Regions from separate parts of the Paenibacillus uliginis N3/975 genome, predicted to be linked through region 1. Evidence: riboswitches for the same ligand, from Rfam matches in the RefSeq annotation. Region 1 holds a riboswitch; each other region holds the start of a gene.
The links. A riboswitch is a leader RNA that binds a small molecule or an ion and turns the genes downstream of it on or off. The one in region 1 is predicted to bind thiamine pyrophosphate.
Positions count from the first base shown of each region.

Region 2: it holds a riboswitch for thiamine pyrophosphate, as region 1 does, so the genes downstream of both, B9N86_RS09265 (YkoF family thiamine/hydroxymethylpyrimidine-binding protein) here and B9N86_RS26625 (ABC transporter substrate-binding protein) in region 1, are expected to answer to the same signal.
Region 3: it holds a riboswitch for thiamine pyrophosphate, as region 1 does, so the genes downstream of both, B9N86_RS04080 (ECF transporter S component) here and B9N86_RS26625 (ABC transporter substrate-binding protein) in region 1, are expected to answer to the same signal.
Region 4: it holds a riboswitch for thiamine pyrophosphate, as region 1 does, so the genes downstream of both, tenA (thiaminase II) here and B9N86_RS26625 (ABC transporter substrate-binding protein) in region 1, are expected to answer to the same signal.

Region 1 covers NZ_LT840184.1:5,700,038-5,707,537, reverse strand. Annotated here, with positions in the region: gene B9N86_RS26640 (ABC transporter ATP-binding protein) at 1-512, opposite strand, end outside; gene B9N86_RS26635 (ABC transporter permease) at 583-1,350, opposite strand; gene B9N86_RS26630 (MTH1187 family thiamine-binding protein) at 1,347-1,640, opposite strand; gene B9N86_RS26625 (ABC transporter substrate-binding protein) at 1,686-2,717, opposite strand; TPP riboswitch at 2,821-2,931, opposite strand; gene B9N86_RS26620 (VOC family protein) at 3,020-3,403, opposite strand; gene B9N86_RS26615 (GGDEF domain-containing protein) at 3,664-5,181, shown strand; gene B9N86_RS26610 (EAL domain-containing protein) at 5,266-6,312, shown strand; gene B9N86_RS26605 (glycoside hydrolase family 65 protein) at 6,411-7,500, opposite strand, start outside.
Region 2 covers NZ_LT840184.1:1,956,848-1,964,347, reverse strand. Annotated here, with positions in the region: gene B9N86_RS09280 (iron chelate uptake ABC transporter family permease subunit) at 1-67, opposite strand, end outside; gene B9N86_RS09275 (ABC transporter permease) at 57-1,010, opposite strand; gene B9N86_RS09270 (nitroreductase family protein) at 1,493-2,098, shown strand; TPP riboswitch at 2,264-2,364, shown strand; gene B9N86_RS09265 (YkoF family thiamine/hydroxymethylpyrimidine-binding protein) at 2,440-3,039, shown strand; gene B9N86_RS09260 (YjcZ family sporulation protein) at 3,122-3,220, opposite strand; gene B9N86_RS09255 (nucleotidyltransferase domain-containing protein) at 3,320-4,018, opposite strand; gene B9N86_RS09250 (class I SAM-dependent methyltransferase) at 4,176-4,898, shown strand; gene B9N86_RS09245 (methyl-accepting chemotaxis protein) at 5,095-6,345, shown strand; gene B9N86_RS09240 (NUDIX hydrolase) at 6,591-7,049, opposite strand; gene B9N86_RS09235 (RNA-guided endonuclease TnpB family protein) at 7,376-7,500, opposite strand, start outside.
Region 3 covers NZ_LT840184.1:873,213-880,712, reverse strand. Annotated here, with positions in the region: gene B9N86_RS04090 (energy-coupling factor transporter transmembrane component T family protein) at 1-737, opposite strand, end outside; gene B9N86_RS04085 (ABC transporter ATP-binding protein) at 734-2,452, opposite strand; gene B9N86_RS04080 (ECF transporter S component) at 2,493-3,122, opposite strand; TPP riboswitch at 3,209-3,323, opposite strand; gene asd (archaetidylserine decarboxylase) at 3,491-4,294, shown strand; gene B9N86_RS04070 (SDR family oxidoreductase) at 4,298-5,161, opposite strand; gene B9N86_RS04065 (helix-turn-helix domain-containing protein) at 5,640-6,425, opposite strand; gene pdxR (MocR-like pyridoxine biosynthesis transcription factor PdxR) at 6,492-7,500, opposite strand, start outside.
Region 4 covers NZ_LT840184.1:5,135,960-5,143,459, forward strand. Annotated here, with positions in the region: gene B9N86_RS24050 (aspartyl-phosphate phosphatase Spo0E family protein) at 60-266, opposite strand; gene B9N86_RS24055 (helix-turn-helix domain-containing protein) at 449-769, shown strand; gene thiE (thiamine phosphate synthase) at 917-1,591, opposite strand; gene thiD (bifunctional hydroxymethylpyrimidine kinase/phosphomethylpyrimidine kinase) at 1,588-2,496, opposite strand; gene thiM (hydroxyethylthiazole kinase) at 2,493-3,335, opposite strand; gene tenA (thiaminase II) at 3,391-4,062, opposite strand; TPP riboswitch at 4,207-4,310, opposite strand; gene B9N86_RS24080 (MFS transporter) at 4,436-5,614, opposite strand; gene B9N86_RS24085 (hypothetical protein) at 6,018-6,776, opposite strand; gene B9N86_RS24090 (GntR family transcriptional regulator) at 7,077-7,500, shown strand, end outside.

The DNA of each region.
Region 1 (7,500 bases):
TCATCCAGGCACATCACCTCCTGCGGGCTCATCATCGCTCGCAGAAAAGCGGTCCGCTGCTGCATGCCGCCGGATAGCGTGTGCGGATAAGCTTTCTCAAATCCGGTAAGTCCCGCCCGTTCAATCCAGAGGCGCGTTTCCTCCAGTGCTTGAACCCTGGACATGCCGGCGAGTTCACGTGGAAGGAGCACGTTGTCCTCGACTGTGCGCCATGGGAAGAGGGCAGGTTGCTGTGGCATATAGGCGATCAAGCCCTTTTGCCCAGTTACATCTACGCCGTTCATCCAGATGTTACCGGCGTCCGGTGCAGTTAGCCCGCCTATAATGTGAAACAGCGTGCTCTTCCCGCTGCCGGACGGTCCGATGATGGAGACGAATTGTCCAGGTTGTACGGCTAGTGAAAGACCATCCAGTACCTGAACTTCCTTTTTACGATCCCGGAATGACTTATAGATACCACGTGCTTCCAACGCAGGAGAGGAGATCTGTTCCGAGTTGTCCGGATGATCCATCTCGTGTTGTTGGTACGCAGGGTTCAGATCTGTCTTCACCCGAAAACACCTCCCTTATTGTAGATTGGTATCATGATGACTTTTCCTGCTTCGGATTCCAGCGGATGAGCCGTCGCTCCAGCAGAGTTATGAGCGCAACCATGAGCAGGCTTAACAAGACAATGATAAAAATAGCGACAAATACGCGGTCCGTACGGTACGCGGATTTCTGCAGCATCATGAAATATCCGATTCCTTTGTCCGAGCCGATCCACTCCCCAATCACCGCACCCATGACCGAATATGTAGCCGCAATCCGGACGCCAGAGAAGATGGAGGGGAGAGCATGAGGCAGCTCCAGCTTGCTGAACGTCTGCCATTTGCTTGCACCAGCCATCTCCATGTAATTCATCATCGTCCGGTCAGTACGAGCAAGACCATCCATGGCTGAGACGGCGACCGGAAAGAAGCACACGAGTGTAATGACAATAACCTTTGGTAAGATTCCAAACCCGAACCAGATCATGAGCAGTGGAGCCAGCGCAATTGTCGGCACATTTTGGCTTACGACGAGAAGCGGGTACAGTGCGGTTTTCATCCAAGGGACCAGATGGAGAAGCAGCGCGATGACCAGACCGACAGCCGTTCCGATGGCGAAGCCAACTAGTGTCAGCTGCAGGGTGGCAAGTGTATGTCCGAGCAGATCTTCGGCTCCAGCAGCGGCTTCCCTGACGATGTCCGAAGGCGGTGGTAGGATCCAGTCTTCCACATGGAACAAGGAGACAGCCAACTGCCACACTGTTAAAAAGAAGAGGACCGCCACAAAGGGCGGCCATAGACGATTCCACCAAATCCTCATGGACGATATTTCTCAGTCAGCCGGTCCATGCTGATTCCTTCAGGATTTTGCGCGATTTTCACTTGGGATATGACGCTCGGGCAGCCCGCCTGGAAAAGTGCCTCGTGCATATCATTCACAATCTTCAGCAGCTCTGGCAGTTCTCCTTCCAGTGTCGTTTCCAGCGCGTTCACCTGATATTTGACACCTGATTCCTGAATGACTTTGATAGCTACGTCTACATAAGGTATGCTGTCCCGACCGTCGGGCGTCTTGGGAATCACTTGAATGCTGAGCAGTGTACTTGCCATGGTCCATTCCATCCTTTCGTTATATCGGATCTATTGTTCTGCGATTTATGGGCTATCCGGTAAAAAATCATTCGTGAACGCGCTGCCTGCCTCGAGTGGCTTATCCAGCAGTTTACGTTCAAACATCCAATCAGCATAACCCTTCCATACGCTTTCTTTCTGTTCTCCCCAGCGAGGAGCATCGTCTTGATAGAGCGGGCTAAGCCATTTCTGGCTAGCCAGCACCAGATCTTTGTCCAGCTCGGGTACTGCCTTGGAGAGGAGAGCAGCTGCTTCTTCCGGCTGTTTAATGGCGTAGTCATAGCCTTTAGCTGTAGCGCGCATGAACGCTTTGACCAGTTCCGGATCTTCATTGATCATTTTCTCGCTCGTTACCAGTACAGGGGTATAATAGTCCAGCGCTTCTGAATAGTCTTTCACATAAATCATGTCCAGTTTCTCTTCACGCAGCTCGGCTTCAATACCTGTCCAAGCGTAAAAGATCCAGGCAAAATCAATATCGCGCTTCACGGCAGTGAAATAATCCGCATCTCCCATATTAATCATTTTTACCTTGCTTACGTCGGCGTTATCCTTCTCCATGATCGATTTCATCACAGCCTCTTCTACAGGGGAACCCCAACCGCCGTAAGATTTGCCTTCAAAATCGGCTGCTTTTTTAATATTCCGGTCAACCGGAGCGGCAAACCCGGACGTATTATGCTGGATCACAGCTGCGATCGAAACGAGTGGCACGCCTTGAGTTCTCGCGAGAGTGACACTTTCCTGGTAGCTGACACCGAAGTCAGCCTTGCCTGAGGCGACCAGAGCATCACTGCCGCCAGCACCCGGCTGTACAATCTTGACGTTGAGCCCTTCCTCCTCGTAATATCCAAGATCTTTTGCAGCGTAAAGCCCTGTATGGTTCGTGTTTGCCGACCAGTCCAGCATAACCTGAACGTCCCGCAGCTCAGCAGCAGGTTTGTTCGAATCACTGGCCCCTTCGTTGTTCGGCTTTTCTTTGTTTCCGCATCCGGCAACGACAAGCAGCACCGCGCAGATTATCACCAAGGACATCCATCTTTTATTCCGTACCATGTTCTCTCTCCTTCTGAACACTTACTTCTACTTACCTAATCACAAAAAAAGCGTCCCGATATTCGGGACGCATACGAGCGCAAAGGTTGATAGCGGTATAAAGAGACCACTAAATACACATTCCTACGCTGGCATTACCCAGATCAGGTATAAGGGTCAGTATGTTAAGGTATACAATCTCAGCCGGCCAATTCCAGCACCCCGGTTCTTATGAAGTTGTTCACATAATTTATGATTAACTACGTGTATTATAGTCCGGCGTTCAACATCTGTCCAGTAAGGACTGGAAGCTATGGATATCCTCAGCGCTGGAAAAATTCAATGTTCTCCCCTTCGGGCCCATGAATAAAGAAGTAACGGTGTCCGTTCGGCAGAGTAACGATTTCTTCATCTAAATGCGGTACATTCAGAGACTTTACCCGGGCGTATTCTTCTTCAATGTTATCTGTACTCACCGCAAAGTGATGGACAGTCCCCTCTGCGGGAAGGGAGTCACTGTATCCTTGAATAAGCTCGACTTCGGTCTCGTCCTCACCGTGAAAGCCGAGGAATGCCAGCTCTATGACTCCGTTCGTATGTGTCAGTCGTCCTTTCAGCTCAAGTCCGACAACCTCCGTATAAAATGCAAGCGTCTTATCCAGGTCCCGCACCACAATACCCACATGATCCAGTCGTCTTCGTGTCATTTTCCAAGCACTCCTTATATATGAAAGTTTAAGAAATTAAAAGAATCATAGCATTTAATTCCTAGTTGTCAAGTAGGGATAGACGAATTTTATAAGGGAGAAGATCTTCCACAGGTAGGTTCAAATCTTACACTTTTGCGTTCTATTCTTTACTTCTTGGTGGGTAAAAAGTATCATTACAATAGATAAATGCCATAATTCTTTAGGCCTACTACATACATCATGTCTACACAAGCTAACCTTTTACAGGGGGAACGCTTATGAACTGGAATATAGCACGAATGGCACCGCTGAGGCTGGCGGTTATATATTTGTTTGTTCAATTTATGGTTGTGCTTTGGGTTCCGGAAGCCGAGGCTGTTCAGAGGGTCCTGACAGTTATCGCGCCGCTCGCCGCTTCAGGATACCTCGCTTTAGCTGCCTTGCGGCATATGGGATCGCTGCGGATTTTTTGGCTGTTGGTCATGCTGGGACTGATCTGCGAAGGATTAGCCCAGTTCGTATGGGCATATCCGATATGGACCAAGGGAGAATATCTGGCTGAACTGAGCACCGCGGATTGGCTCTGGACCATGGAGATGGTGTTGTTTACCACAGGGCTAGTCTATTTGTTCGGATACGAACAAGGACTGCTTAGAGGTCTGCGGTTTATGTTTGATATCGTTATTATATTTATCGTCTTTATTACGGTAAGTTGGGAATATCTCTTGAAGCCTCAACTGCAGGGTTACCTCCTAGAAGGAGAAGGGACCTCGCTCTGGGTAAACCTGATGTATCCAGTGTGCGGCATTATACTGATATTTTTCACACTTGTCTTGTATGCTAATGCCAAGCAAGTTCAGGCAATGGTTGCAGTGTATCTTTGTTTTGGTGGCTTGGCTTTTGTAATCGGGAACCTATTTTATTTAGTTACTGTCGATTTGGTGGGGGCTGTTCCGAACCCTTATTTGGACCTGCTCTGGACAACGGCTGTGTTCCTTATCGGAATGGCGGGCGTACGTTCGGTTTCTGGAATGCGGGAAAAGGACATCGTGAAGGACAAGCAGCCTGCATTTGGGACGTTTTTGGTAAAGTATCTGCTGCCGTACGGTGTTCTCGGGTGGCTTTTTTATTTGATCACGGAGCGATTCGAGGGATGGAGCGGACTGTTTACAGGCTTGTCGCTTAGCGTATTGTTTATTCTGGTTCGTCAGGTGCTCATCCAATTGGAAAATGACCGGCTGATGGAGCGTCTGCACGTCAGCTTGAAGCAAAGTGAGTATCTCGCCCATCATGACGATCTCACAGGCTTGTACAACCGTCGTTATTTCAATGCCCGTCTGATGGAGGGCATTGAGGATGCTGACCAAAAGGGGAGTAGGCTGGGTCTGCTGTATATGGACCTGAACCAGTTTAAATCCGTGAATGACAGCTACGGTCACCGGACCGGTGATCTGCTTATCCAAATGGTAGCACGAAGACTGTGTTCCTTGGACAGTGAACGAATGATTGTTTCCCGTCTGGGCGGGGACGAATTTACCGTTATGGTCTATCCTGCCGTGGACGATAGAGAACTGGCGGAACTAGCTGACCAGATTAGCGCGCACTTGAGTAAGCCCTATGAGCTGGAGGGAGTCGAGATCCAGACGGGGGCTAGCATTGGACTCGCGGTATATCCTGATCATGCCGCGAATGATCAGGAGTTGATCGGACGAGCTGATTCTGCGATGTATGCAGCTAAGGAGAATGGGAGAAACTGGCAATTTTATGCCCAATCTTCACCTACAGTTTCATCATAAAAATGTTAAAAATTGCAAAGATTTTGTAAGCTATATGCCGATAAGAAGTATAGATAGTGAGTGAGCTTGCCGAGGAGGACAATCATGTTTTGCAATAACTGCAGCACCATTGAACCGATTGAGGACCAGGGAACCATTCATATACGTCCGGTATTTGCCGAGCTGATTTTGATGTTCCGTGAGAACGGCTGTGCTGTGGAAGAGACACCGGAAAGCTGTGCCGTCCATTACAGTGATCGTGAGGAAATGCTCTTCTTAATGCAGCTTATGCAAGATCTTCCCCCGTTCATCCGGCAGCAATTGAACTTTTGCGTGACTGGAGGAGCTGTACCGGATGTTCAGCATAAGTGGATACCACTACGTGAATTTGAGGAACGCATGAAGCATTTTGATGTTGTTAACATGATTTTGGAAAAGCAGTTTACGAGTTTTATGCAGCCGATTGTGGACGGTTCTGAACAGATTGTAGCTTATGAGTTTTTGTTGCGTTCAAGCGAGAACGGCGTGCCGTTTCAGCCCTACGAGCTGTTTGAAACTGCGCGCAAGACAGGGCTGCATTCGTTCTTAGATCGTGCAGCCAGAATATCGGCAATTGAGACGAGTGCTCTTTGGCTACCGAAGGGTGTTAAGCGCTTTGTGAACTTTTTGCCCTCTTCCATATATAATCCGGAATTTTGTCTCACTCATACCTTTGATACGATTGAACGGCTGTCGCTTGAACCGACGGATTTTGTCTTTGAGGTGGTTGAGACAGAGCGTATGGATGATGTGAAACATCTTCAATCTATATTTGAGGTGTACCGACGAAATGGGATCTCCGTAGCGATGGATGATGTTGGAGCCGGCTATTCCACGCTCGAACAGATGATCAGGCTGAAGCCGGATTATGTGAAGATCGACCGGAGTCTAATTGACCATTGTGATGTGAACCCGGCACAGCAAAAACAGCTGTTGACCATTACGGACATCGCCCATGATTTTGGTGCGAAGGTGCTGGCTGAAGGCATTGAACGACGAGAAGAATTTGAATTTTGCTGCGGAATCGGCATGGAGCTGGCCCAGGGTTATTTGTTCGGAAAGCCGGACAGCCGCCCGCCGCGTGACTATGAACGCAGTTTGATATGCTCGTAAGACGTGAGGCACGTATATTCTACAAAAATAAAAAGGGTACCGTCTTTGAGACAGTACCCTTATTCTTATACCCGTCAGACTTCATTCTGTATAGCTAATTATCTGGCCACTTTTACGTCACCCATACCGCTGATGGTGTGCTCTTTGCCGTTCAGACTGATAGCAGCTGGAATATCAGTCTCGTTCAAGACGATAATTTCCTTGTCTGTAACGTTCACCTTCAGGCGGGAGCCGCGGAACATAACCTTAAAGGAGAAAGAAGTCCAGTGTCCAGGAACAAACGGATTCAGGTGTAGCACACCGTCTTTGACGCGCAGACCGCCGAAACCGTGAACAACAGACATCCAGGTGCCCGCCATGCTGGTCGTATGGCAGCCGTCTTCCGTATCATTGTTGTAGTTGTCCAGATCGAGACGTGAGGTCCGAAGGTACATTTCATACGCTTTCTCCTGGTATCCCAGCTCGCATGCGAGAATGGAATGCACGCAAGGGGAGAGAGAGGACTCGTGCACGGTGAACGGCTCGTAGAAATCAAAGTTGCGTTTCTTGGTGTCCAGATCATAACGGTCACCCAGGAAGAACAATCCTTGTAGCACGTCTGCTTGTTTAATGTAAACCGAACGTAGGATGCGGTCCCATGACCAGTTTTGGTTCAGTGGGAGATGCTTCGGATCCAAGTCTTTAACCTGTACAAGCTCTTTGTCAAGGAAGCCGTCCTGCTGCAGGAAGATGTCGCGCTCAGTGTCTACTGGATAGTACATTTTATTAATAATGTCCTGCCATTTCGTCGTTTCTTCTTCCTGAAGATTCAATTTGCCAACCAGCTCCGTATAACGCTCTGGCTCGTTCTGCTCCAGATAGTTCAGCACATCCAGTGTATATTCCATCGTCCAGCAAGCGATCCGGTTCGTGTACCAGTTGTTGTTGACGTTGTTCTCGTACTCGTTCGGGCCAGTCACACCAAGCATTACATATTGGTCCTTGGCAGGAACGTAGTTGACACGCTGTTCCCAGAAGCGGGAAATTTCTGCAAGCACTTCAAGACCGTATTGACCGAGGTAAGCGAAGTCACCGGTGTAATTAACATAGTTATAGATGGCATAAGCAATGGCCCCGTTACGGTGAATTTCTTCAAACGTGATTTCCCACTCGTTGTGGCATTCCTCACCATTCATCGTCACCATCGGA
Region 2 (7,500 bases), 2.7 Mb from region 1:
ACAAGAAGAGGCCTATCAGGATGAGTGCCACCGCGGCCAGCAGACCGGTTTTGGCTTTATATGTCATATGCCTTTCTCCTCATCAATAAGTAAATGAATATACCGCTTCCGATTACACCCACGGTTAAGCTGATCGGAATTTCATAGGGATAAATGATAATTCGGCCGATGATGTCGCAGAAGAGAACAAATGCGGCCCCGAGCAGTGCGGTATGCGAAAGGCTTTTTTTCAAATGATCCCCCAAGTAAAGACTCACGATGTTTGGTACAATCAACCCCAGGAAAGGTATCATACCTACAGTCAGAACTACTGAAGCTGTCACCAGAGCCACAATGATCAAACCGATGTTCACAACTCTCCGGTAACGAAGTCCCAGATTTGTTGCGAACTCCTCTCCCATGCCCGCCACTGTAAACTTATTAGCGAACAAGTAAGCCAGAATGACCAGAGGAACACTTATGTACATCAGCTCGTACTGCCCCTTAATGATCATGGAGAAGTCACCCTGCAGCCAAGCAGACATGTTCTGAATAAGATCATATTTATAGGCGAAAAATGTAGCGATCGAGCTAATAATATTCCCGAACATCAATCCAACCAACGGGATAAATACGGCATCCTTGAATTTGATCTTGTCGAGGATCTTCATAAAGATCATCGTACCTGCAAATGCAAACAGGAATGCAACCAGCATTTTGATCAGAGGACCCGTGGTTGAGAACACCAGCATCGCTACCAGAATACCCAGCCTTGCGGAATCCATAGTCCCTGCCGTTGTTGGAGATACGAATTTGTTCCTGCTGAGCTGCTGCATGATCAAGCCGCAAATACTCATACTGACTCCCGCCAGAATTAGACTGACAAGCCTCGGTATACGACTGACTAGCATAATATGCTGTTGTTGTTCCGTCATTCGGAACAGGTCAAGCGGTGAAATGTCCTTTACTCCTATGAATAAGGAAATAATGGATAACACCACTACTGCTGCGATCAAGTATCTTTTATTCATAGCTCTTCCTTCTATGCGGGATGCAGTTCCGGTATGATCCGGCTGGATGTCGACATCACTCTCAATGAGATTGATTATCATTTGCGATCTAAAGTGAATTATATCATCACATTCTCAACCCGACAAGTATAATTGAGAATCAAACTCAATTATATTTTAAATTATTTGCACATTTGTTCATCATTTGTTCATAATGTTAAATTTTTTTCATGATAAGATCACTTGTTTAAATCGCTTGGTTCAATTATTTGTTTGAACTTCAAAAAAAGTGATTAATAAAATCTTGACAAAACATTCTGTATTATACTAAGATACTTACGTATCAATCATTTCTTACAAAACGTAAGTTAATGAACGTTGTGAGAACTCTATATGATTGATCCGAGTATTTAGAAACCAAGATGCATAATCACAGGTATATCAAGGAAATGCTTATATCAGGTGGAAATGCAAAAATGATAATTTTAGGAGGATTTTATTTTATGTCAACAGATTTCAGCACTGCCCTTAAGAATCGCCGCTCCCACTATGCAATCAGCAAAGATTCCGTTATTTCGGATGAGCGTATCCAGGAAATCGTAAATGAAGCTGTAAAACATACTCCGTCTTCTTTTAACTCCCAAAGTGCCCGTGTGGTTGTACTTTTAGGAGAACAACACGATAAGCTGTGGAACATGACAGAAGGTATTCTTAAAGAAGTTGTAGGCGGAAGTGAGGAGCAGTTTGCACCTACCGCTCAAAAAATGGCTGCTTTCCGTGGTGGTTACGGCACTGTTCTCTTCTTTGAAGACAGTAGCGTTATTTCACACCTGCAAGAAAACTTTGCTCTTTATGCGGATAACTTCCCAATCTGGTCTCAGCAGTCTTCAGGAATGCTTCAGTTCGTAGTATGGACAGCACTTGAAGCAGAAGGTCTTGGTGCTTCCTTGCAGCACTATAACCCACTGATTGATGAGAAAGTAAGAAACGAATGGAACCTGCCTGAAAGCTGGAAGCTTATAGCTCAAATGCCTTTCGGCAAACCTACAGCCGAGCCTAGCGAGAAAGAATTCCAACCTCTTGAAGATCGCGTAAAGCTGTTTAAATAAGTAACTTAGTCAAGAAAGCACCGATTATAGTCGGTGCTTTCTTTCATTATTTATAGTATCTTATACATATTGATATATCCTGGTCACGGCGAGTACAATATCGCTATAACGATTTTATCTTCAATTCATTGAAGTTCGCTTCACTCAACTTACTGACTCATTTTCAAGCTGAACTAGGGGTGCCTCGTGCTGAGAGACGAATTGTTCGTCAACCCTTACTACCCGATCTAGGTCATACTAGCGTGGGGAAGTGGAGCTTTATGTTTATTTTGCTATAAGCATAAAACTGCACTCCTTCACAGGGTGCAGTCTTTTTATATCTTATTAGGAGGTTATTATGTATGAGTAATCCAGCATGCGGGACCAGCAGGATCGTAGGCTGCCGTTTCTCTGTATTTCCGATGACAGACAGGTTCGTTCAGGTCATTACAGAAGCATTGGCGTCCGTAAACACGGACAAAGTATGGATGTATACCGATGATTTATGTACTTGCATTAGAGGCAGAGCTGAACATGTATTTGACGTAACCCGTGCGATATTCGCGCATTCAGCGGCCACTGGCGTACATACCGTATTTAATGGAACATTCTCCATTGGATGTCCAGGCGACAGCAAAGGTGATGTGTATATGTCTGAAGATGATACACGTATGAACGAAAGCCTTGCGGGTTCCGCTAATATTGAAACTGCCTGTCATTTCTCGCTCTATCCACTCGGCACAGAAAATTATATGGACATCATATACCAAGAGGTTGAGCGAGCAAAATCAAAAGGGACTTTAACACAAGGCATCCACTATGCCAGCCGACTGGACGGCACAGTATCAAGGGTGTTCGACACGCTCGAAGATGCCTTTATGCATGCAATTCAAACTGACCGAAGCCATCTGGTTATGACAGCTGTAGTATCGGCCAATAGCCCTTCACCAAAAGAAATCTAGCACATGATACTATCACACAAAACAAAGATGAGCTCGGCCTGATTGCAGGCCGAGCCTTGTTTCTTTTGTTCTGCTTAGTTGCTTATACCCATGCAGCAAGGATGATAACCAGCAGAATGAAAAGAACCAAAACCACGCCTACTGTACTACCGAAATATCCTCCACCGCAAACATCACCCATGTTGATCCCTCCTGAGTTTAAGTTTCGTGTGATCTAATCACAATATTAGTGTATTGAGATGGGAGCGATTCAGTAACGGCAAGAGCCCCTTACCTGTGTTTATTCTTCATACCCGATTAAATGAGGTCCTCCATAAGGCTCCAGTAGTCTTGGCACCAATTCGATTAACGCTTCCCGATCATCGTAAAGATACAGCCTTTCGAGCGCATCCTCCAAATCCGCTGCGATGCTGGAATTAAATGCCGACACCAAACGGTATAATGTCTTTCCTTCACCTGTCCAATGTTGATTTGCTCTAAGAATAAACTCGCAAAGCAGCGTGGTCAGTTTTTGAGCGATAAACCACATTTCTACACGTTTGTCTGAGCCTTTTAAATCCATCATAAATTCGGTTACAGCATAACGCGCTACATCTATATCAAAGGAAGTATAGGGCAACGGGCCATAATCCAGATCGTTTTGGGCTTCTTCCCGAATCTTCTCCCCTTCCGGGCGGGAATGAATTACTCTCCCTTCTGCAAGTATCCGCTGCAGAGTTGGATTTCCGGCCATTACACCCGCATCAAACTGCTCCCGGTATCCTGACGTTGTCAGGAAGAACAGTTCCACGACCCAGCCGAATGATTCAATCGTTTTTCGATTGAAGTCTTCCACACTGTCATCTATAAGCACAATATCGAGATCAGATTGCTCGTTGTGCTCTCCTCTGCCTGCACTTCCTCCTAATACAGCTATCAAGCAATTCGGATAGTCCCGAGATATCAGTTGTTTGGCTGCCTCAAACGGCTCAGTTTTCACGATACGTTCCCCCATTGTTTGATAAATATCTCCTCAGCCGAGAAAAACGGGCTCAAATTATTAAATTCAGCTAAAACCCCAAAGGTACCTTAAACATATGGTAAATAGACGAATACACTTTACACCGAATAAAGGAAGAATTGGGGGACTCAAGAGCATGAACTATATCAACATGCTATCCAAATTAGGAATGGGAAGCGCTCATCCGGGAGGATTTGAAGCGACCCTAAGGTTGTTTCGGAAAGAACCAATTCCTCAAGGCAGCCGTATTTTAGAAGTAGGCTGTGGGACCGGTAGAACTGCATGTCACCTGACCGAGCAAGGATATAGCGTTACCGCTGTTGATCTGCATGAGAACATGCTGAATAAAGCCCGAATGCGTGCTGAAGCCATGGGTCTGGATATTAACTTCCTTCAGGCTGATGTGTGCTCTTTACCATTTGAGGATGAGCAGTTTAATTACGTGATTGCAGAGTCAGTCACGGTATTCACCAATGCAACCGAATCGTTATCCGAGTACTGCCGGGTATTAACCAAGGGAGGCACGCTGTACGACCGTGAATTGCTGATGGACAAACCGATGCCGTCTGAAAAGCAGAAAGAACTAGAACAATTTTTTGGCATCCCTCGTCTCATGAATCGTGAAGAATGGCGCAGTCATCTCATGGAGAGTGGATTTTCCTTTGAGGAAGCTTTGGAATACAACCACTTTACAGATCAAATGAAACAGGAACAAACCAGACACCTGGATACGCTTGAACGCCGGGATGAAGGCGCACTGTTTGATCTGTCCCTATGGGAAACATTATTTCAACATGACCGGATGATATTGGACAATACGGATTTTTTGGCTTCCGCCTTGTTCAAAGCTGTAAAGTGATAATTTGATGTTCATATCCGAGGGGGAAATCATGGTAAGCCCACCTTTTTTCCCCTCTGTCCTTTACTAGATAGACTATTTGAACTATTTTTCATTATTTAAAATCCATACAATGTAATTCGTTATATCTACTTATGTCGAACAATGTTATAATCGTGGTAAATATATCCTATGCTTAAAGGAGGAACTCTTTCTCATGTCGTGGTTCAACAAGCTACCGATCTCCAGTAAAATAACAGCTGCTTGTTATGCGATAGCTGTTCTATTTGCAGTTCCAATGCTGCTAACCCTAATCGTTCTCGGCAAAACCGTAATAGGAATTCTGCTTGTAGCAATACTTTCCCTTCTTACATACCCGCTCTCACAGATAATACAGAAAACGCTTACAGGATCTTTCGCTGATATTTCAAATGTTTCATCCAAAATTGCCAAAGGCGATTTCACTTTTAAAGTGGAAGAAATCGGAGGCATGTCAGATCTGAGCCGAACTTTTAACAGTATGGTTGAGAGACTTCGAAAAATTTTGCAGGAAACTTCGGATATCACTCGTAAAGTCATGAAATCCAGTCGTGATATATCAGACAAGAACCATAACCTGATCGAAGTTATGAACCAAGTGTCCCTTTCTTCTAACGAGCTGGCTGTAGGAGCGAATGAAATATCGGAAGATGTGTCCGAGATGAGTGAGTCAATCCGTGAGATTGAACAGATGGTCAGCAATTATACAGATTCCACAAAAGAGATGAACCAGCGTTCCACAGAAACACTCAGCTTAGTGGAAAAAGGACGCGTATCTGTTTCGAAACAATCTGCCGGAATGCAGAAAAATATTGAAGCCACCGAAAAAGTATCGGAATCAATTGATGCCCTCTCCAAAAATGCTAAAGGGATCACCAAAATCACCGAAACAATCTCGGAACTCGCTGAGCAGACTAACCTGCTGTCGTTAAACGCCTCGATTGAAGCTGCACGGGCTGGGGAGCATGGCGCCGGGTTTGCAGTTGTCGCTCATGAGGTTCGCAAGCTCGCGGAAGAATCGACTTCTTCCACACGTGAAGTGTTTAATCTTGTACGCAGCATTGAGCATGACATTAATCTTGCCGAACAGAACATTAAAATTAATGAAGAAGTGGTTCGTCAACAGACTGAAATGATTCATGAAGCGGAACAAGTCTTTTTGGATATCGTTACAAGTGTGCAGTACATAGCTGAGCAGATCTCCGCCTTTTCCAAAGAAAGCGAATCGATGCTGGAAAGCGCTCAAAGTATATCTGCTGCGATACAGAACATATCAGCCATTACTCAGGAGTCAGCTGCCGGCACCGAGCAGGTATCCGCCTCCATGAACGAAGGAATCGTATCCATCAAGAAAATGGCGGAAGAAGCGGAAGCTATGAATGATGCTGTATTCCAGCTCCAAAAGACGATCAATGTCTTCAAATTTTAAAAGAGTTTAATGTTATGAGGGTGTCCCAAAAGCTACTCGTTGGACAATCCGAAATCAACAGGGACAACAAAACAAGCAAGCCACCTAAGGATGAATAGAATCCTCGAGCGGCTTGCTTTTTCTTTATTTTTGAGAGATATCCTTCAGCAACGAATCCAAGTCACCCATTTCCCCGGAAATATTTCATAACAATATTTAAACCACTGAGCTTGTTTGAATCGGGTTGAGCTTGCTGATTGCGAGATTCATTGTTCATGATCTCCCTCAGTGAACAACTGCTCCATCATCATTTCAACAAATGGAGTAATCGGGATAAACTTCAGTTTTTCCAATGGTATCCACTCCGCACCGAGTGAGTCCTGCTGATCACCTTCTCGTTTGATCGGGGCTTTGTCATCCTCTAACTCCACCTGATATATAATACCGATATGATGCATCTCCTCCAGCTCATCTTCGGTCCGCTGATAAATGATCGTGCAGGAAACAGCGGTTTTCATGATTCCACGAATTGCTGTCAGTCCAGTTTCTTCGTGAAATTCACGCTTCAATGTCTGTTCAGGTTCTTCTCCGAACTCAATCGAGCCGCCAGGCAAATCCCACTTGCCTAAATAAGGTCCTCTCGCTTTACGTATCAACAGTATACGACCATCCTTAATCAGAACCCCATAAACACCGAGATGCGTATATTTTTCCACTGAACTCACAACCTTTTACTTAAAAATCTGTTTCTTCTGTTCTTTAGTTTTCTATGAATCCAGTTCATCTTTAAAATTTCTCAATCGGAATGCTGGTTCTCCCCACACCGCAGCCTAAGTCTAACACTTGCAGATCCCTATAATCCAGCAGTTCAACTGTGACGCTAATTTTTTTCACAAACCTAGAGCCTTTGACACTCCCACCCCTAAAGGGGCAAGTCTGCTGACGCAGTTGGGATTCTTGAGTAGTTAACGTCCTCAATCCATTTCTGTTTTGGACAACTCTTAAGTTTAGGGCGTGTCATCGCCCCTCCTAAGACAGTGCGTATAGCATCTTAGGCTGATTGACTGTTACCGCCAACCACAGTTGCGTAGCGAATATTCATCGCCCCAACGATATCACGATGATTCTCGAATCCACATGGGCACTTGTATCTTCTATCTTGTGCCTTGTTTCTTT
Region 3 (7,500 bases), 1.6 Mb from region 1:
GCTCCTGCCAGCAGAAAAACGATGAGCACATCATACACGGTGAACCGGGACACATAATAGTAGGTTCTATGTTTACCGGCCTCCCCGTTAAACTTCTTGGCCTCCATGGCAGCCGCCACCCGGTGGGCCCTTCGGATGCTCTGGGCAAGTAGCGGAACAGCGTACATACCGGCTCTGTGCACCACGCCCCTAACTCCTCGAATCGGCCGCAATCCACGAATCTGAAGTGCCTGACGGCGGGCCAAATATTCCTCCCACACCATCGGCAGCAGCCGAATGGAAGCCATGAAGCTGTAAGCATATTTGGGAGCAAGTTTCAGCTTCTGCATCAATCCGTAAAACAGATCTACTGAGGATGTTGTTGTGACGAATAGAAGACCCTCAGCCGCAAACGTGATTCCTTTAAACCCAAGATGCAGCCCCCGATAGAAGCTTTCTTCCGACACACGGAACAATCCCCATTCCCACCATATATTCTCGCCCCGACCAAACAGCATCATCGAGGAAGATGAAGATAGAAACGCGATCGCAAACGGAAGGAAGAACAGAAGCATTTTCCAAGGCTTTATGCCACTTAAGACCAACAGACACACGGTAAAAATAACAGCTTGATACATAACAAAATCAATATCATGCGTCAACACGGTCATTAAGAATAGTCCCATCAGCACCCCAAGCTTAACAACAGGATTCGCACGATGCAGCCAAGTCAGCCGATTCGGCTTCCAGAAATTCATCGACTCACCCCCGATAGCATCAAGCTCCGTTCCCCCGAACTCTCATCAGCAGCTCTGTTTTCACCTATGGGACTGGCCGTCAATCTGGAAGAAGCCTGCTGCGAAATAATCTTCCCCTCCTGGACTTCCCATATATGAGTTGCCGCATTTTGGGCAATTTGCATCTCATGGGTTACCATCAGAATAGCTGTACCTGCCTGGCGCAATTCTTCACACATCTCCAATATGGAGAACGTATTCCGCGCATCCTGTCCAAACGTTGGCTCATCCAGCAGCAGCATCTCTGGTTCTCGTGCCATTGCGGTTGCTACGCTTAACCTTCTCTTTTGACCAGTCGACAGCTGATATGGATGACGCTGCTCCAGCCGGCTAAGCCCGAATCGCTTCAGGGATTCACGCGCAGCCATTTCTGCCTCTTCCAGCGGTATTCCGTCCACAAGCAGAGAATAGGCCACTTCATCCAGGACTCGTTCTGTGACGAATTGAAGCTCTGGATTTTGGAATACAAAGCCGATTCGTCCCAGCATTCCTTGCCGGAGTTTTCGTTCCTTTCTCTTTTTCCCTGGCGGGACAATATCTCCACCAAGACGGTATTCCCCTTCCGCCCTAAGCAGTCCCATCAGACCGAGCAGCAGCGAGCTTTTACCTGCTCCATTCGGCCCGATGACGGCTGCGAATTCGCCCGGATAAACCGTTGCTTTATCAACTGCCACAACCGGCTGCCCTTTACGGAGCACCGTGAAATCACTCAGTTCAAGTACCGGGTCTTGATTCACGCCCCCTGAGTGAAGTTCTTCCTGCTCACCACCATGCCATCGATTAATTCGGCTAATATTGCTGCTACCCGAATTTGTGGATAACTCTGTTACATGGGCAGCGCTGACACCACACACACCCTCTGCGTCTAAATCTTCACATAGCTCCTCTGTCCTTACCGTTACCGAAGTTAACGGTCGGAAGGTTTCCGTCCCGGCCGGAGATCCGGCATAGTCATCCCATACGCCCGGATACCAGATCCCGTATTCCGTTAGCTCTTTCTTAAATACGGTAAACACGACCTCGGGACTTCCCTGGCCCAGAATCACGCCATCCGGGCCAAATAGCACCACCCGGTCTACATAAGCTGCCATTTCTTCAATCCGGTGTTCTACAATAATGAGCGTCCGTCCATCTGAAACGGACTTCACAGCTTCCCAAATCTGTTCCCGGCCTTCCGGATCCAGCAACGCTGAAGGCTCATCCAGAAACAGCACCTCCGGTTGAAGGAGCAGCGCCGATGCGAGAGCAAGGCGTTGTTTCATCCCCTGAGAGAGATGGCTGATCGGAATATGTAAATTTTCTAAGCGCAAGCCAACGGAACTTAATACTTCTTGCATCCGGCCAGTCATCTCTTCCTGTGGCACAGAAAGATTTTCGAGCACAAAGGCCAGTTCTTCATCTACATACGGCATGCAAAACTGGGTGTCCGGATCTTGAAACACATACGCCCAAGAAGACGGAATCCGTTGATCCGAGCATTTCATCGGCACCTCTATCGCATGGGGTATCATCCCGCTGAGTACCTGAAGCAATGTGGATTTACCGCATCCGCTCGGTCCGAGCAGAAGCACCTTTTCCCCTTTTTGGGCAGCAAAAGACAGATCTTTAAACACCAGCCGATCTTCACCCGCAAATTTCAGCCGCAATCCTTCCACATACAGCGAGAATGGTACCATTCCTTCGCCGGCACTCGCTGAATGCTGATCACCTGGGTTCTCACACATGGCGCGGATCATCTAGAGCTTCATAATCTTTGGCTGAAGCAGGTCGAAGCAGTGAGGTTACACCTGTCCGCTCCAATGCTTTGGCCAAAGCGAACATCAGAAGTCCTGCAATCAACGCACCGCTTGCAACACGCATGCTGTACTTGGCAACAAACATCCACCACACATAATTGTCTGTATAAGCCAAATAGAAATCCATCACCATCGAACCGATTGCAGACGCTGCACCAGCCAGAGCAACAGTCCAGGCAGCATGTTTCCGGTAACGGAAGGCGGCAAATACCAGTTCCGCTCCCAGACCCTGTATGATACCGTACAGAAGCAGATTCAATCCCCAGCCGCTTCCGAACAGCACTTCAACATGCGCTGCTGCAAGCTCTGCAATTAATGCTACCCCTGGCTTTCGAATCAACAGAAAAGCAAGCGGAGCTGCTGCAAACCACATGCCGTACAACATCTCATCCGCCTCAAAAAATAACGGCTTAAACAAGCTGTATACCGAACCCCAGAAATGGTATACCACACCTAGAACAAGCGAGACCAGAACCGTAACAAGAATATCACTAAGCCGCAGTCCCCTTCTAACATTTCCATTCTTTTTTGCTTCAACACCAGATTGCATCACAGCTTCTCCTCTCTTACCCCAAATTGAATTAACAAACACGACAAAAAACCGTCTGGAAAATATGCGCAGACGGAAAATAGGCCCTATCAGGGTCGGATATTCTCTACGCTGGCATTACCCAGTTCAGATTAACGGTCAGCAGCGGGATCAACATCTGCAGTCTCAGCCTGATTCACTCAAGCCCCCGTATTCCATATTCGGTTTTAAGCTGACTTTAAAATACACCAGTCCTTCCTGAATTTGCAAGCCCCTTTTTTTCAAAATCCCCTTTTTATTGATTTAGCCCTTATTCTATGTCAATATAATGCAGAGTGCGCATATATCCAAAAACGCTATTTGTTAATGCAAGCACAAAGGAGAATTACATGGCTAAACAATTACTGAGGCTAATGACAGAACTGTCCTCCCGAAAGTGGGTATCCCGCATCATGGGTAGCTTTTCCCACAGCAGATGGAGCCGTTATCTCATACCAACGTTTATTCGAATATACAAAATTCCCGCCCATGAGGCTGAAAAAGAAATACATGAATACCGTTCGCTGAATGAGTTTTTTTCCCGCCGTCTAAAAATGGGCATGCGCGCAATCGATGAAACAGCGGGCGCCATGACCAGTCCTGTTGACGCCCTTATCACAGGCATGGGCCCCGTCAAAGCGGGAACCATTTTGAACGTAAAGGGCCAGGATTATACCGTCGACGAACTGCTGAACCATTCTCCACGGATGGGGAACTATCTTAATGGCTATGTATTCGTGCTTTACTTGAGTCCTACCGACTACCACCGGATTCATTCCCCGGTAACCGGTAAGAAAGCGGAAAGCGAACATCTCCGGGGCAAGGTGTATCCGGTGAACGATTTTGCGCTCACCAATATCCGAAATGTACTCAGCCGCAACGAAAGACTCATTACATATATCAGGCATGAACACGGCGAAGTGGCCGTTGTTAAGGTTGGCGCTATGAATGTCAGCAGTATTCGTTATACCGACGAGAAGACGAATGAATGGAGCAACGGCGATGACCTTGCCTACTTTGAATTCGGCTCTACCGTCGTCCTGCTGACGGAGAACGGAACCTTCACGCCTCGCGGTGATCTAAAGCTTGGCGACAAAGTCAAGATGGGAGAACTGCTCGGCCTGCTCCACGAACCGTCTGCCAAGAGCTCCTGAATTTCAGCGCTTCCTGCTTAGCGTCTTCAACACGATGCGCTGGAACATCCGGTAAGGCAGCAGCAGCTTGGCTGTAACGGTCATACGGGTGCCCTTCGGCAGCCGATATCTGAATCGGGGAGATTTCATCCGTGCGATTTCCCCTACCAGATGGGCCACCTCTCGTGGGTCGCCGCTGCTTTTGGCGGTTGCTTTTGAGAAATTCAGCACATCATCCAGCATAGCCCTATAGGGAGATCCCTCTTGTGCGCTAATATCACTAAACCCTTTACTCCATATGGCTGTACCATACGCACCGGGTTCGATCAGCACCACATCGATTCCTAACGGCTGAAGCTCCAGTGAGAGGCATTCACCAAATCCTTCTACAGCGAACTTTGAGGAGGCATATGGTCCGTAACCCGGAAATCCGACTACTCCGCTAATACTACTCATAAAAATGATTCTGCCTTTTCCTGTTCTGCGTATGAGCGGGAGGGCGGCTTGTGTCACAGATACGGTTCCGAAGAAATTCACATCCATCTGTTTCCTCCATGCTTCAAGCGGCACCTCTTCTACAAATCCGCCAACGGCCTCACCCGCATTGTTCACAAGAAGATCCAAACGCCCCCATAACTTCTCAATTTCAAGTACAGCGTTCTTTACCAATTCCGGCTCGCATATATCCAGCGTGACCACATGAATCCGTGATTCCAATCCTGCTTCCCTTGCTAAGCTGAGCAGTCTGTCCGAGCCTTCCGGCCTTCTCATTCCCGCCGCCACCTGGTATCCCTGTCCCGCCAATTCCAGACATATCAGAAGTCCGAAGCCGCTGGAAGCCCCTGTTACGAGCGCTGTTTTCCCTGTTAACTCCCCCATTATTCTCATCCGTTCTCTCCTTCAGACCTTGATTGTTCCAGTGCTAAAATTCCCTACGTTCCATCTATCTTAGTATCCGCCATACATAGATTCAATAGCATACCAACCAAGAAGAAACGCCTTCGGCATCCTACATAAGGATGGAGAGCGTTTCATCGAGAAATATTAAATTATTTATACGTGAAACATATAATCAAATATTTCAAAAAAGCACCCCGCTATGTTCGACGGTAGGATAATTCCTCCCGGGAAATAACGAAGGTGCTGAAATGTATTATGAATGAATTAGAACCACAAATCCTTTTCGGGCTTCGTATTCTTAAACCGACGCAAACGGTTTCTAAAAATGCCACAGCCTCCGCAGCTACAAATCAGGCTACGCATCCGTCTTCTTTGGCTCATTGCCGGTCCCCCCCTCTCTGTCTTTCCAAGACCTTATTCGGAGCATTACCCTTACAATTTCCCCGTGAACCAGAGCTATCCTGCTTTAGCGAACCTCAGAAGGACTTCTCCCCGTGTACTGCTTGAATTGGCGGCTGAAAAAGAAAATATCCCTATATCCGAGAGCATCAGCCACCTCCGTCACATTCATTCCCTGGTGGAGCAATAGATGCTGAGCCCGCTCTATCCTCATTTTGATAATATATGACTGTACCGGCGTGCCGATAAGCTCCTTGAACTTAATCGAAAAATAGCGCGGAGACAACCCGGCCCTTGCCGCCAGATCTTCAACCCGGTGCGGTATCCCCGGATGAAGGCGGACGTAATTGGCAATCTCATGAATCGCTTCAGTCAGATGATTGCTCGCTTTCTTAATCACCGGTGTATCACGGTCTTCCCTGAGCAGGTAGATCATCAGCTGTTTTAAAATGACTTTTCCTTCTTCTTCTGCCCCGTAAGGTTGATCAAGGTACAGCCGAACGTATCTGGCAAGCAAATATTCAAAATCCATTGTCTCGTTCAGCCTCCGGTAAGGCGCCGGCACCTCGCTGACAGGATCGGTAACATCAAAATGTATGTAGGTTAGAACTAACGGCTTCTGAGGGTTATGTGTGGCACTCGTATGATCACCAGGGTAGAACAGGAAACAGCTTCCTTTTCCTACCTCAAATGGCTTGTCATTAAGCACTACGGTCCCTTCCCCGCTCCACACGTAAAACAAGTCGTAATTTTGCATCGGCTTTTCGCGCTTTTGCCACTTCCACCCCGGTTCGCAGGCGATTTTGGCCAAGGCGGGCTTGATTACAAAAGAAGACAGCGATGCATTCAGCATCACGTCACTCCCCCTTGTCTCTCCAAAGTTAATCTATCTCTCTATCACCATGATACTCCTTTTTTTTTACTTTTGCATGTCCTCCCATGCGAGAGCCATTCGAGAGACACCTCTTGCAATTTGTTCTTCATTTAGATGGGAGAATCCGAAGCATGCCGCCGGCGAGCCGGGGGAAAACCGGTATACAGCCGCATCCCTGAATTCCACGCCTCTCTTGCGTGCGGCCTTCTTAAAAAGCTCATACGTCTCACCATCGTGAAGCCATTTCGCATAGACATGCAAACCCGCATCACCCGGTTCCAGCTGAAACAGATGTGTTGCCTTTTCCTCCATTTGACTGCAAAAAAACCGATGTCGCCCTCCATACAGCCGGGTCATCCGGCGCAGATGACGACTGTAGGCTCCCCTTGATATAAAAAGAGACAAGGCACGCTGCTCCAACAGTGACGATGACACTGGCTCATACAATGCCTTGGCGGCGATCACCGGCTTCACCAACGCCTTTGGAAGAACGGCGTATCCAAGACGCAAACCGAGGAACATCGTCTTGGAGAAAGATCCAATAAAGATCACATGCCCTCCGTCATCCAGTGCTTTAAGCGGCTCCATTGGACGACCGCCCCAGCGAAATTCGCTATCATAATCATCCTCAATAATGATCGCTTGATGAAGCCTTGCCCATTTCAACAGTTCTCTCCGTCGTTCTAAAGACAGTACAGCTCCAGTTGGATATTGACGGCTCGGTGTGACAAATAAGAGCCTTGCATTCCAGTCCTCCGGAATAAGACCAGACCTGTCAACCTCCGCTGGCACAATGATTCCGCCGCAAGATTGTACAGCATTTTTTATCCCATGATATCCGGGATTTTCAAGGACGACCGGATCGCCCGAATTTATTAATAATTGAGAGAGAAGGACAATACCCTGCATCGATCCGCTGAAAATAACGATATGATCAGCATCCGCCTGGATTCCCCGGGTAAATCTCAAATGTCCGGCAATCGCCCGGCGGAGTTCCATATGGCCGGCAGAGAACGATTCCCGAGATATTCCCTCTTTCGCTTCATTGGCTGCG
Region 4 (7,500 bases), 560 kb from region 1:
GGCAATAATGTATCACTTAAAGCGTTACGCTCTTGGATCATGGTGGGCGATGGTTGAGGTTATTCGTTTAACGAAGAGTCGTTTGATTCAGACAATCGGCTGCATCCTTTTTTACAAGCAGCCTTGTTATACCGATTAAGAAGTTCATCAAGCTCCATTGATTGTTTAAGGACCTTATGGTGCCGCAAACCATACTTCTTCCCCAACTGATACAGCAATTGCCTCGACTCTTCTATTCGTTGCCGAATGACTTCGGCATCCATCATTGCTCGCCACCTCTATTCGCGATTTAAAATCTTCTTTATATCAGTTGACAGATTTGAATATGTTTACAGTTTACCATTTGAATCATTAAAGGACAATATTTAACAATAAATAAACTTTATAGTGACTGCAATAATAACTTTTTTTTGTCTACACTTCTTATATAAGAGGAGTAGATACCAATATGATGCAATCAATTACAGTGAGATTAGGCATTGTTATAAGAGAAATACGGAAAAGTCAAAACTTAACCCAAGAGGAGCTTGCCGAAAAAATCGGAACTTCGTTTAGTTATATTGGTAGACTGGAACGAGGAGAAGGCAATTTCACCGTGCAGACCCTAGAAAAAATCACCAATGCGCTTAATATAGACTTCTTCGACTTCATGTCCTTAGTCAAAAAAGAAAATGAGATCCTGCTTGAAGTTAATTCCCTGCTGCTTCAGCAGGATGAAGACAACCAGTTAAGAGGGTTAAACATCCTCAAGGAGCTATACCGAAGATAGTTTAAATGTAATAACTTCTGCTGAAACACTATGAAAAGAGCCTTTTCCACTTATCAGTGGAAAAGGCTCTTTTTATGTTTCCAATTTATGATTCCATGCTGTATTCTTTAGCTCGAATAAAGCGAGAATCTCAAAAATTCAAAGTCATCACCCTAACCTCACTACTGCCTGGTTCACTGTGGCCGCTATCCCCTCCACTGCACTCCTAACCCGCTCCGCCTGCGTTACCGCCGAAATCACCGCGACACCATTCGCGCCTGCGCGGATCACTTCCTCCGCACGGTCGGCAGTAATGCCGCCTATCCCAACGATAGGCAACTCAATTCCAGCTCCTCGCATCTCACGCAAAATGGCGGTGCCTTGTGCTGCCTTCGCATCGTCCTTGGAGACGGTCGGGTAGATCGGCCCGACGCCGAGATAATCCGCGCCGTGAAGAATCGCCCGACGGGCTTCTTCCACCGTGTGGGCGGAAACGCCGAGAATTCGGTTCCCGATCCGTTCGCGGACGGATTCGGCGGATTCATCGTCTTGGCCGATATGTACGCCGTCGGCGTTCAGTTCCAGCGCCAGCTCGACATCGTCGTTCACGATGAATGGCACGCTAGCGCGGCGGCACATGTCCTGCAGCTGGCGGGCGAGTGTGAACATCTGCTCACCGGACAACGCGTCCGTCCCCTTCTCGCGGAACTGGAACAACGTGATGCCACCGGCTAAGGCCTCTGCCAGCACCATCTCCGGCTCTGTCCGGCAGTTCACATTGCCCATGACCAGATACATCCGAAGATATTCGCGCATCCTGACGGGAGAAATTCTCTCCTTCATCGAAGCACCTCCTGACGACGGCAGCCGTAGGCCCAATGGTTTGTCGGTCCGTAACCAGCACCAAGATACAGTCCATCCTCAATAGCCGCCTGAATAAATGCTCTTGCATTCGCGATAGCTACTAGCGGAGACATCCCTTTGGCTAATCCTGCGGTAATCGCGGCGGAGAACGTACATCCCGTACCATGTGTATGTACAGTGTGCACCCGTTCGCCGGTCAATTCTGTAAAGACCGTGCCATCATAGACCAGGTCAACAACCTGCCCGCTTCCGCAGTTCGCCCCATCCTCGCTATTTTCGTTGTACTCAAAATTTTCACGGGTGTCACTACTCCAGCCGACCTGCCCATCCTCGCCCTCATCATGCCCGCCCTTGATCACAACGATCTTCGGCCCTAGATCGCGGATACGCCTTGCGGCTTCCCGGCGGTCCCCCATGGATCGGATGCTCATCCCGGATAACACTTCGGCTTCCGGGATATTAGGAGTAACGACGAGCGCCAAGGGCAACAAATCCTCCTTGAGTGCCTGCACCGCTTCTGTCCGCAGCAGCTCGGCGCCACCTTTGGCGATCATCACCGGATCGACAACAACCTTTTCCCAACCAAATTTCCGGATCTGTTCTGCCACGATGCGGATAATATCTGCACTAAACAACATGCCAGTCTTCAAAGCATCTACCCCAAGGTCTGACCCTACAACTTCGATCTGCTCTGCCGACGCTTCCGGAGGTAGTGGATATACCCCATGGACACCCAGTGTATTCTGTACCGTTATCGCAGTAATAGCCGACATGCCATATACACCAAGCTCCTGAAACGTCTTGAGGTCCGCCTGAATTCCGGCTCCGCCGCCGCTGTCCGAGCCAGCAATCGTCAACGCTCTGGGAACGCGAGTGCTCGTCATCGTCTATCACCTGCAGCGGCTGCACTCAATTCCCGAATAACGGAGCGTCCCTCCAATGAGCCCGGGTGCAGCTTGGCGAGCTCATCCAGAAACGCAACCTGGAAGCTTCCGGGTCCGAGATCAGACGTACGTTCCGCTGCCCGTGAGGCAGCCGCACCATAAAAGGCGAGGCCTGTAGTACCTGCCAGCATCAGGTCCGGTTCAACTGCAGCAAAAGCACCCAGCACCGAGGTCAGCAGACAGCCTGCTCCGGTCACCTTGGTGAGCAACACGTCTCCACCGCTTATGATCCGGACTAACGCTCCATCCGTAATGACATCCTTTTGTCCGGTAATCGCGACGATCGTATTCAGCTCTCGTACGGCCCGTATCGCCAGGTCCACATTCCCACCGCCTGCGCTGTCTCCAGCATCCACGCCTTTGATCTCCCGTTCCTCTCCCACAAGATGGGCGATTTCAGCCGCATTGCCCCGCACGAGTGAAATCTTGACCTCGCTAAGGATTCGCAGAGCCGACTCCGTCCGAAACGTTGTGGCTCCCGCGCCCACCGGGTCCAGTAGAACCGGGACGCCATGGGCATTCGCCGATTGCCCGGCGATGATCATGGCGTCCACCAATTCACGGGACAATGTTCCAATGTTCAGCACCAGCGCACCTGCGATCTTCGCCATGTCAGCGACTTCATCAGGAGAATAAGCCATCACAGGCGATGCGCCCAACGCATAAAGACCATTCGCCGTAAAATTGGTCACCACCACATTCGTCATGTTATGTACGAGCGGTTTGTTTGTTCGCACCTTTTCAAGGAGAGCAGAAAGCTCTTGATCCAGCATACTCATATTGATCAGCCTCTCTTATCATTATAGAATCGCAAAAATATCACAAGTCCGCAGCCTACACCTGCAATGGCCACTCTTCCTGCCGGTAAGCCATGTCCCAGAACATATACTCCAGCTGGCAGCTGAGCATGAAATGTTCAGCCATGCGCTCACGCTCGGCAGCCGTTGCTTCTTGCGCCCACGTATCCACACGACTGCGGAAATTGGCTGCTGCATCTTCGGCCCGATTCCCGTAAAAATATATCCACTCATAGAACGGATGGCTCTCATCCGGCTGAACCTCATCCAGCAGCTTCCGGCCGATCTCTAAGTACGTCCAAGGACAAGGCAGCAGCACGGCCATGATCTCACCAAGGCTACCTTCGTGTGCAACCGTCAGCATGTGATGGATATAATGATGTGCGGATGGAGCGAGCGGGTACCCCTGCATTTCTTCATAAGTTACTCCTGCAACAGCACAGAAATTTTGATGCGGGTGAACTTCGCTGTGGAGTATAAAAGAAATCTGTTCATTAAAATCTGCAATCTCATCCCGTGTTCTACATTTAGAGATCGCGATCCCGTAAATCCGCATATAGGCATTCAAATACTCATAGTCCTGTTTGATATAGTGAATTAACTGTTCCTTGGACAAATTCCCGTCTGCAATACCTCTCACAAAGGGATGCTCATAAATGGCCTGAAAAATGCCGTCCGCCTTCTGACGGAGCTCTTGCGTAAAACTCACTTTTCCCCACCTCCAAATAATTGAAGAGCAGGAAGTCCCGTAAGACAGCACCCTCGGAACAACGCAAAAAAAAGCCGCCCCGAAAGCTGGAGCGGCTTCATCTATATGCCTATGAGTGTGAACGAACACATCGCATTTAAGACCTTATAACCGACTCCACTTTCCTACGCTAGTATGAACTAGATCAGGTTCAAAGGGTCCAAGATATCCTCTTGTCTCAGCCGCTAACGGCTCCCCTAGTGGACTTCCTATTCTATTGAGTAATACTGTACAAAGGTTTACTAGATCTGTCAAACATCGTTATTAGAAAAATGAATACGGACTATCGAAGCTGCTTTATCTTTTTCAAAAATATGTACAATTCGCTTTAAGCTCATTTATGGGAATGAGTCCGGTTCTCTATCGTAACCACTGGATGGTACGGTTCGTCTTTCGGAAGCATAGTCAACAGGAATGGAACCAGCAGAGCCATACTTACTGCAAATATAATATAAGGAACAGTAGGGCCATATGTATCAAACACAAAGCCACCCAATGCAGGTCCTATGATCATCCCAAGATTTGAGCCAATGGAATATTTGCCAAAGGCATCCCCAATATGTTCTTCTGGAATCCTCTTAAAAAACATGGCATCGAGAGAAAGATTAAACGTTGAACAGGAAATGATAAAAATTGTCCAAAGTAAAGCAAAAATGCTTAGACTAGAAGAAAATACAATTGTCGAAATGGTTATGAAGGATATAACTACTGATAAAGTAGTAGCCTTACGATAACCTATACGATCTCCAAGTTTGCCCAAAAAGGAACCTGAAAAAGATGAGACAAGCATTGGCAACAAAAAAGTAATGGCAATTTCTTTAATGTCTGCATCAAATCCAGCTTGTAGATAGGGTATTAATAGAGCAAAAATCATACTGGATAACAAACAGAAAAGCACATTAACAAACCAGATTTTTCGCTTTTCTGGAGATAAAACAAGTTTAGGTATATAAGTCATACGTTGCTGCTCAGATGCTCTGGATATGACCAAAGAGTAAACAAATGCCAATGCGGCAACTGCTCCACAAGCCGTAAATAATACTGTCCATCCGTTCAGCAGCTCATATCTGTTTAGAATAAAAAAACATAATCCAACGCCAATAAGACCGCCGAAATTTCGGTTACTGCTAAAGCTTCCTAATTTTTGTGCAAAACCACTTTTTGTATCTGTGATCATTCCGTACAGGGATATTGTAAGCAAAATACCTGCTACACCATGTATCACTCTGGCGAGGAGCAGAATCGATAATTCAGTCGCAACGGCATAGACAAAGTACGCTATGAAAAAACACAATAAAGAACTTATAAATATGGAGCGCCGACTGTATTTATCTGAGACCTTACCAAGAATAAGTCTCATGATCAATTGAAACATTGAGAACACAGAAATTAAGATAGTGAGTTGAAACGTAGTAAATCCCAGCTCTTTTGTATACACAGGCAATAAAACGTCAAGAAAAATGATTGGTAAAGAAATCATAATAATAGGAATCTTTAATTTCTTATAATCCATGACAACACCTCTCTATTTTTTCTGCTACCATCCTCCTGCAGAAGCTCGATACACTTCCCGATCCAGGACGCCCGTAAGTTTATTAATTAATCCTAATCAAAAAAGCAAAAAATGTAAATGCTTGTTAATTATGTTTGTGTGTATAAGCAAAATATGAATCTTAATTCATTGACCATAATGTTCTCAGTGGTAAATACGGGAGCTTATGTTCTTATTTTTCTGAAGCGGTTGTAAAAATGGGACTATGACAAAAAGAGACGAATGAAGGACAACAGATTTTCTCTGACGCCGTAAAGAAGTGATTTTATGATGGCCGAATTGTTAGTACAAGCTCAGCAACACCACGATCAGGAGGCATCGCCAACAAGAAAAGGCTGGCCAATTTATATTGGTCAGCCTTTTCTTATTTTTCAATAGGTTTAACTTCAATTTGATTAACAACGAATTCATTCTTAGCACTATCGAATTTATATGTGACATTGAACTCACACACATATGTGGGGGATACGCCAACAGATCCCGAGATATTTAATTTTATTTTTTGATTCTCCAATGCATAAATAACTATACCGCCGAAACCAAGCTCATCTTGATTGTAATCTGGCGCTGGATCAAAACCATAATCGAACTTATATTCTTTTCCTTGCGTTTTAACAGTAATTGCTAAAGTATCATCCTTATTTTTAGCAACATGTGATTCAATTTGACTGGCAACAATGCCCTCATAACTTTGTACTTTAATTTCGGATAAATCCTGGGCATTAACTACATGGATATCAAAGTTATCTAAGCCTGTCCCTCTGCCAGTCTGAATGATAATTACAGCTTCTTCCTTCCCGTCACCTGTAACATCCGTATAGAACACCTGCGGTTCAGTTCCCGTATCACCAGGGTATTTCCAATCAAAGTCTCTTTGACTTCCATTAATATTTAAGGTTACCCCTTTAACTCCATTCTTCGTTTCCTTAGTAGCATAAAGTTTTACTTCTTCATTTTTTGAAGCCTTAATCAATTTTGCATCAGTCTCTTGCTCAGGCTGCGTTGTTACCTGTTTATTGGGAGATTCGCCTGACCCTTGCGTAACCGTTGCTAGCTTATCTGTACCACATCCCGAAAGCAAAACTGCACTCAACAACAACAATGTACCAATTTCTTTTTTCAATTTCCTTGTGCCCCTTTCATTGTGCCTAGCAGAAATTATATCAAGGTAAATAAGAAGATGAATTACAAAATAATAACAATATTTAGTGATATAGTTAAATATATGTTAACAAACCTCAGGCATCACTTCAAACAATACGCCAAGCCCAATTCACAACTAGAAATGAGATTCATACTCCTACTCATATCAAACATATCTACAAGATCATGCCAACATCATAAAAACACATGACATACAGAGTATAATAAAACTGCTATAATAGTACAGGATATTGCAATTCATAATGGCAGGAGGATCATCGTGCAAGACATCGCTGGTTACAAATCAATTGCGCTTGATATTGCGCAAAGAATCGTGAGTGGTGAATTTGGTGTTCGAAGTAAAATATCAGGTAGGTCATTACTGGCTAGTCAATATCATGTATCGCCAGAAACAATTCGAAAGTCCATTAATTTGTTAAAAGAAGAGGATATCGTCTCCGTTTCGCAAGGGAAAGAAATCATTGTTATTTCAGATCAGCGAGCATTGGATTACTTAACTAAAAATAATTATTTAAAAACCGTCTACTCCTTAAAGCAAGATCTAGAAAATTTGCTGGAGCAGAAAAAGGAAATTGATCATAAATTTGAAAAAGTTATATCCGGGATTATTAATTTTTCGGATCGGCTTCAGAATCTAAAGCCATACCATCCCATTGAGATTAACGTGAGTGAATCTTCACATG